DNA from 2 places in the Marinomonas foliarum genome. Region 1 is predicted to be linked to the other one. Evidence: predicted binding sites of a transcription regulator. Region 1 holds the regulator's gene; the other holds the start of a gene.
What was found. The regulator sigma-54, encoded in region 1, starts transcription at its own class of promoters, with help from an activator protein. The targets are predictions, from matches to a motif close to TGGCACNNNNNTTGCTNT.
Positions count from the first base shown of each region.

Region 1 (3,986 bases):
GCAAGAAAAGCGTGTGGTTGTTTCAATGAGTTTGCCTGCAGCACGGGCATGCAAGCCAAGCTTGTTTATAATAACAATAGACTCTTCCAGCATGCTCTATACCTATACTAATGAGTTAAAAATATTGAATAGCTCTTCGTTATTTTGGGCTGTACGCAGCTTGTCTAATGACTCTGGAGACTGTGCTAATTCTGCTATTTGAGCTAATGTTGCAAGATGTTGGTCGCACTCATGTGGCGGAACAATCAGAGCAAATATTAGATCGACAGCTCGCTTGTCTATCGAGTCAAAATCGATAGGTGTCTTTAAGGACATCACGACTATGGCAGTATGATTTGCAGACTCTAGTCTACAATGTGGAATTGCTATTCCATTGCCTATACCGGTACTTCCAAGTTTTTCTCGACCTAGCAGGGCGTCATAAACCGCTTCGTTATCACAGTGAAGTCGGTTAGATGCTACTTCCGCGAGGTTTTCTAATACGCGTTTTTTGCTAATGATATCTTGCTTTGCGAGAACGAGGTCTGCTTTTAATAATGATTTCAATGACATGATAAAATGCTTTCCGTTTAGATCAGTCGTTTGCGTTCATTGGAAGGAGGGATGTTCATCGCCTCACGATATTTGGCTACAGTTCGTCTAGCAACTTGTATGCCTTGATCTGCCAGAATGGCAGCTAACTTGTTATCACTTAAAGGTTTTTTAGCAGGTTCATCGGCAACAAGCTTTTTGATCATGGCTCTGATTGCTGTCGAAGAGCATTCACCGCCGGATGCCGTATTAACATGACTAGAAAAGAAATATTTTAGCTCAAATATGCCTTTGGGCGTATGCATGTATTTTTGAGTAGTCACCCTAGATATGGTCGATTCATGCATGCCTACTTCTTCAGCTACGTCATGAAGTACCATTGGTTTCATCGCTTCTTCACCAAGCTCGAAAAAATCGATTTGTCTGCTAACAATGCAACTGGCTACTTTTAGTAGTGTCTCGTTGCGGCTTTGCAAGCTTTTCATGAACCATTTTGCTTCTTGTAGAGAGTTTTTGATGTAAGAAGCATCTTCAGCTGTTGTAGCTGTACTTGCCATCGCTGAATAGGTTTCATTGATTTTTATTGGTGGAAGAGCGTCATTGTTTAATTCAACTTGCCATACGTCGTTGCGCTTTTTAACTGATACGTCAGGAATCACGTAATCTGTATCATCCGCATCAATAACAGAACCTGGGCGCGGGTTTAGTTGCTGGATTAGGTTAATGACTTCTTTTAGGGCTTCGTCTTTTAATTTTGTTTTGCGGCTTAATTGCGCAAAATCTCTATTACCCAATAGGGGTAAATAGTGGTCAATAAGGTTATATGTGCTTTTAAATAGAGGATGTGTTTGAAAAGCCTCTAATTGCACTAATAGGCAATCGCGTAAATCAATAGAGCATACACCGACGGGGTCGAAGCGCTGTAGTCTATGTTGAACAGCAATGACTTCTTCCATTTCTAAGTCTTCAAGTTCAATGCTGAGTGATTCGCAGATGTCGTCAGGGGTAATGCTTAAGTAGCCATCAGGCTGAACACATTCAATGATGGCATAGGCAATCTCGAGGTCTCTATCTGACATGTGGGTGAGGTTTAACTGCCAAATAAGATGGTCTTGAATGCTTTCGGCTGGAGCATTGCGGCTTTCAAAATCGCTATCGCCTTCAAAACTGTGGCTGTCACTCACCGCTGCTGAACTTTGGTAGGTGTCATCCCAATTACTATCTATAGACAGTTCTTCGGGGATGCTTTCCGTCCATTCAGACTCTACGCGCGCTTCTTCACCGTTGTCTAGAGGTGTTTCTGTTTCGCTCTTTGATTCAATGCTAGCAGGGATATCGTTATGAGTTTGCTCGTCATCATCAAGCTCAAGGAGCGGGTTAGACTCTAGAAATTCATGGATTTCTTGCTTTAAATCCAACGTAGAAAGCTGCAGTAAGCGTATTGCTTGCTGCAGTTGGGGGGTCATGGTTAGCTGTTGACCTAGCTTTAATTGTAAAGACTGCTTCATGGAGCAACTCTTTTTGTTTGAATGAATTGGAACGAGTTGTGCATACTACTCCCTTTCTACAGCAATGATAAGGGGTTACAGACGGAAGTCGTCGCCTAAATAGACCTTTTTAACCTGTTCATTGTTGATGACAGTACTAGCATCACCTGACGCAATGATGTAGCCATTGCCAACAATATAGGCTTTATCGCAGATGTCGAGGGTCTCTCTGACGTTGTGATCGGTGATCAATACACCTATACCACTTTCTTGCAGATGTTTGATGATGAGCTTTATGTCACCAACAGAAATAGGGTCTACACCAGCAAATGGTTCATCTAGAAGGATGAATTTTGGGTTCATTGCAAGTGCTCTTGCAATTTCGACCCTACGACGTTCTCCTCCAGACAATGCCATGCCTAAGTTGGTGCGTATATGAGTAATATGAAACTCTTCTAAAAGAGCCTCAAGTCTCTCTTGTTGTTGGCTTTTATTTAGCTCTTTTCGGGTTTCTAAGATAGCTAATATGTTATCTTCTACCGACATCTTTCGGAAAATAGATGCTTCCTGAGGAAGGTAGCCAATGCCTTTTTGTGCACGTGTATGCATTGCGTCGTGGGTTATATCTACGCCATCAATAAAAATGCCGCCAGCGTCATTTGCTACCATGCCAACAATCATATAGAAGCAAGTGGTTTTCCCTGCTCCGTTTGGTCCTAATAGACCAACCGCTTGTCCTGATTCAACAGAAATTGATACATCTTTTACAACTTTGCGTTTTTTATAGCTTTTTGCAAGGTGCTTTGCTTCTAGTAAGGCCATCTATTATTTTGCCTCAGTAGCTTGTGGTTGTAATGTCATAGACACGCGTCCAGAATCTTTTTTCTCTGCGCTAAAGGTGCCGTCTTGAATCATATAGAGAATATAGTCAGCAGTGATAGAGTTCTGCATGCGGCTCAAATAGCCATCACCAGTAATTTCTAACTTAGATTCATCTGTTTGGTAGTGGATTTCGTTTCCTCTGCTAATAACAATGTTTCCATTCCAGTCAATTTGTTGGCTGAACTTCGCAGGCAAACCAGTCGCTTCAAGGCTATTGAATTGTTGGGTTTTTGGATCTGTGGAAACTTTTAAATACTGCGCTTGAATCTCGATAGAGCCCTGCTTTACAAATACGTTGCCTTTATAAATGGCTTGACCTGAGTTTTGGTCGAACGATGCTTCATCGGCTTGTATTTCTAACGGCTTACTGATGTCATCTGGTAATGCGTAAGTGTATTGTCCAATAAGGGCAGAAGTGAGCAACATGCTGGCGTTAATGAATTGTTTCATAGCTTCCTCGTACAGATCCTGTCATCACGACTTCTTCTGAATTTATATAGGTTGTAATCTTGCTTGCGGAGGTTTTTCCTTGAGTTGATATCAGGGTAGCAGCTCCGTAGCTGGTCAATGATTTGTTTTTATCTTCGTAGTGCATGTTGTCTGAGCTTAAATTGATGTCTTCAGACTGTTGATACTTCTTAGTTGCTCTTACGTTGTCAGTTAATAGGATATCATTACTTCCGTCCTCAATAACCCCTTTATCTGCTTTTGCATTCCATTGCCCTGACTCTGAGTAGCGTGCAACACTAGGTTGTTCAAGGAATGTTTTGTCTTGCAAATCATAGTGGAAGGTTTGTTTTGCATTCATAGATTCGATTAAAGTTCCACTTTTATCAAACTCTTTAATTTGTACTTCGGTTACAAAGTAATCAGGTGATCCACGAAGTGCATCTGCTTCCACCAAGTTTTTTCCTGGCTCTGTACTGTACCAACTGATAGCAATCGCAAGCATAATTATCACGACTAATATGAGAGTGTTTTTGGTCTTTAATAGCTTTGCAGTATCCATTGTTATAAAGCGCCATTCGTGCTGATTGCGAATAAATACACGCCATAAGAAGCGATTAAGGGTAGACCTAACCATCT
Region 1 covers NZ_CP070273.1:313,685-317,670, reverse strand. The annotation lists gene JSY38_RS01560 (HPr family phosphocarrier protein) at 1-93, opposite strand, end outside; gene ptsN (PTS IIA-like nitrogen regulatory protein PtsN) at 103-552, opposite strand; gene JSY38_RS01550 (RNA polymerase factor sigma-54) at 570-2,039, opposite strand; gene lptB (LPS export ABC transporter ATP-binding protein) at 2,115-2,840, opposite strand; gene lptA (lipopolysaccharide transport periplasmic protein LptA) at 2,844-3,350, opposite strand; gene lptC (LPS export ABC transporter periplasmic protein LptC) at 3,334-3,909, opposite strand; gene JSY38_RS01530 (calcium/sodium antiporter) at 3,912-3,986, opposite strand, start outside.

Region 2 (3,986 bases), 670 kb from region 1:
ACCGAGAAATTCGCATTATCGATATGAGCGATTTTGAAAATCGCCGAGAAGAAATCACCGAGCAGCTTTGGCTAGCTGCCACCGAGATTGGCTTTTTCCAATTAAGTAACCACGGTATTGATCCTGAAGAAATAAAAGCGGCCTTTAAAGAGTCCGAGCGTTTCTTTAGCCTTCCAGAAAGTATTAAAAGCAAATACCCAAGGCCCAAAAGCGTCAATGCGGGCTGGGAAAGTCGCAGCCAAATCCGCCCTTCTACTGGCACCAAGGATCAAAAAGAGTCTTATCAGATTACCCAATATCACATGGATAATTTATGGCCAACTGAAGAAGAGCTACCAGACTTTCAGGCCAATACCTTGCGTTTTGAAAAACAATGTTGGGAAGTCGGCATGAAGGTATTGTCTTGCTTTGCCGACAAGCTCGGCTTTGATCGAGACTTCTTTAGCAAAGCCCATGACCCACGTCAGCCAGACTACCAAAGCACTTTGCGCTTGTTGCATTATTACGCCACCGAAGGCGTCACCGAGCAAGGCAATATGTGGCGGGCGGGCGCTCATACGGATTTCGATTGTTTGACTTTATTGTTCCAACACGAAGGCCACGGCGGCTTACAAGTTTGCCCCGGTGCCGAAGCAGATACTCAGCGCTGGACCAGCATTCCGCCCCTTGGCGGCGTGATCACCTGCAACATCGGCGATATGCTCATGCGCTGGAGCGATGACCAGTTGAAATCCAACTTACACAGAGTTCGCCAGCCACGAATCGATGAATACTGTGGCAGCCGTCATTCCATTGCCTTCTTTTGCCAAGCGAATAAAACGCAGATCATCCAAGGTCCGGCTAAACGTTATCAACCTATCAGCGCTGCAGATTTTTTGACGCAACGTATTCAAGCTAACTTTGTAGATAAATAAGCCTACAACTTTCACTTCCCTACTTATAAAAACCGCCATCGACATTTATACATCGATGGCGGTTTTTATATGAATCGGTAGGCGCAATTTCACAAATCCGCCAATCTAAACCCAGCAATTTTATGCACTTCGCTCATGGCGCGGTCAAATTCGGTTTGCCAGTCATTGGGCATTCTGGCTTTAAAGCCTGACAGTATCTGATCCTTGGTCGCGCCCTTCACGGCCATGATGAAGGGAAAGCCAAACTTCTCTCGATAGGTATCGTTCAGCTGTAGAAAATGCGCTAACTCTTCTTCTGAACATTGATCAAGCCCTGCTCCTGACTGTTCAGACGTTGAAGCATGAGTAAGCTCGCCAGCTAAAGCTGCTTTGCCAGCTAAATCTGGGTGAGCACGCAGGAGTATGAGTTTTTGTTCGTCTGTACTTTGTTCTACGATGTCTGCCATAGTGGCTTTTATTTTATCGATACTGTCAAAATGCTCACTTGGATGCGCCATTTTTTGGCGCCATAGTTCTTCTGCTACCCAGGTGGAATGTTCATAAATACTACTAAATAAAGCGATAAAATCCGCCTCTTCCATTTCACTGATTACAGCTAACGGGTCGTGCATAATAGGACTCCAATCTCTGACGGCTTATACAAAAAAAGATTTCTAAACGAATCTCGATAAATAATAAAAACGCTTACTACAGGAACACATGGCACAAATATTGATCTCTATGAAACAATATTTTCAGCACCATTTCACTTATAAAGACACTTACTTGCAAAAAGCAGGCTAGTTTTCAAATTAGATTGAGGTAAAACAATGGGATACTTAACCACTCACATTTTAGACACAACAAAAGGCATCGCAGCCGCTGGCGTTAAAATTGACCTTTACCAGCATACTAATAACGGTCAACGACAGCTGATCAATAGCACGATATCCAACAATGATGGTCGCTGTGATCAGCCCTTATTACAAGCGGATAGCTTCTCTGCAGGCATATATGAGCTGGAGTTCGCCATTGATGAGTACTTTGCTGACTGCTCTAATGAAGACACTCTAAAAGAGGGTCCAAGCTTCTTAAATACAGTAATTATTCGTTTCGGCATCAGTGATGAAAACGCTCATTATCATGTTCCACTACTTGTCTCGCCTTATTCTTACAGTACTTACCGTGGCAGCTAGCCTTAGTTCATTAGGCTTCCAGTTAAGGCTAAACGAGCCAGAATAGAGCAAATGCATATAAAACCGCACCAAGATAAGTCACTTCCTGCCCTATCGGTCAAAGAAGAAAACCAGCCTATTTCTTCTTTGACTTAGCACCACAGATCACGCACCCCTCTAAAACAAAGGTTTCACACAAATAAATATAGGTCCATTTGTTTCATGGCATATTTATTGCCATTTACTCCTTTAACAAGACATTAAAAATTCGCTAAGACAACACGAAAACAAGCGAAAGATTAAAGGGGAATGGTATGAAAGCACTTATTATTGGCGGCGGTATTGGCGGCATGTCTGCAGCAGCTGCGTTAAAGCAACAAGGCATCGAGTGTGAAATTTTTGAAGCTGTGAAAGAAATCAAGCCTGTTGGAGCAGCGCTTTCTATTTGGTCTAACGGCGTGAAATGCATGAACCATCTAGGTATGGGCAGCATTATGGACGAACTGGGCGGACCAATGCACAACATGGCTTACCACGATGGCTTAACTGGAAGTGTAATGACCCAATTTAGTCTTTCACCATTGGTTGATGCGGTTGGGGAACGCCCTTGCCCAGTATCACGTGCCGACTTACAAAGCCAAATGATCGATTGGTGGGGCCGTGATAAGGTTCAATTTGGCAAGCGTATTGAAAAAGTCGAACAGAGTGACACTGGCGTCACCGCGTATTTTACCGATGGTACCAGCGCTGTGGGTGACTTTATGATTGCTGCTGACGGCACGCACTCTGTCGTTCGCGCTGATGTCATTGGCTATCAAACCGAACGCCGCTATGCCGATTACGTGAATTGGAATGGTTTGGTTGAAATTGATGAAAGTATTGCCCCTGCTGATCAGTGGACGACCTTTGTCGGGGAAGGCAAACGCGTTTCTATCATGCCGATTGCCGATGATCGTTTTTACTTCTTCTTTGATGTGCCATTACCAAAAGGTTTAGCAGAAGACAGGAGTACTGTCATTGCTGATCTAACGGGTTACTTTGCTGGCTGGGCTGATCCCGTTCAAAAATTGATTGCAGCCATTAATCCTGAAACCACCAATCGTATCGAAATTCATGACATCGAACCATTCGACACCTTGGTAAAAGGCAATATCGCCCTACTCGGCGATGCGGCTCACAGCACAACACCAGACATTGGCCAAGGCGGTTGCTCGGCGCTGGAAGATGCAGTCGTGCTTGGTCAGTGTTTCGCGGATCAATTCAAAGAGAAAGGCAAAACGGTTTCTGGTGTGCTAGCGGCTTTGAAGCAATACGAAGAAGAACGCCGTTTTCGCGTGAAGGATCTTGTATTAAAAGCTCGCAAACGTTGCGATGTTACTCATGGTAAAGACATGCAAGAAACCCAAGCTTGGTATGATGAACTAAGACAAGAAACGGGTGAAAACATTATCGCAGGTTTGCGTACGACTATTATTGGCGGGCCATTGGCGTAATGCTAATAAGGCACTAGTAAAGTGATTCCCCCCTACTGGGGAATCACTGTCTTGCCAGTTTCAAAAAGCGCTCTCGACTGTTTGTTAGGTGCAAACGCATTGCAGCCCGCGCAGCATAGGAATCCCCTCGCTCTATCGCGGTATATACTTCTTCGTGTTCATGATTCACATGAGACACATCAATACGCTTACGTGGTACTAAACTGTTTTCCATGTGCTGCATGATATCAACAAAGTAATGATTGCCTGCTGATTTGGCGATTAATAAATGGAAGTTAAAATCCGCTGACCCAGCATCTGATACATGCCCATTTCTATCTATGGCTCGCAAGGCATCCAACGCTTTGCGAATTTCCACCAGCTGTTCATCGGTGCGTCGTAACGCAGCCAAACCGGCTATTTCCACTTCCAATCCAATGCGTAAC
Region 2 covers NZ_CP070273.1:3,643,139-3,647,124, reverse strand. The annotation lists gene JSY38_RS16825 (isopenicillin N synthase family dioxygenase) at 1-914, shown strand, start outside; gene uraD (2-oxo-4-hydroxy-4-carboxy-5-ureidoimidazoline decarboxylase) at 1,004-1,525, opposite strand; gene uraH (hydroxyisourate hydrolase) at 1,724-2,089, shown strand; gene hpxO (FAD-dependent urate hydroxylase HpxO) at 2,383-3,561, shown strand; gene JSY38_RS16805 (FadR/GntR family transcriptional regulator) at 3,605-3,986, opposite strand, start outside.
Region 2: the regulator sigma-54 is predicted to act here: its motif matches at 2,292-2,309, upstream of hpxO (FAD-dependent urate hydroxylase HpxO).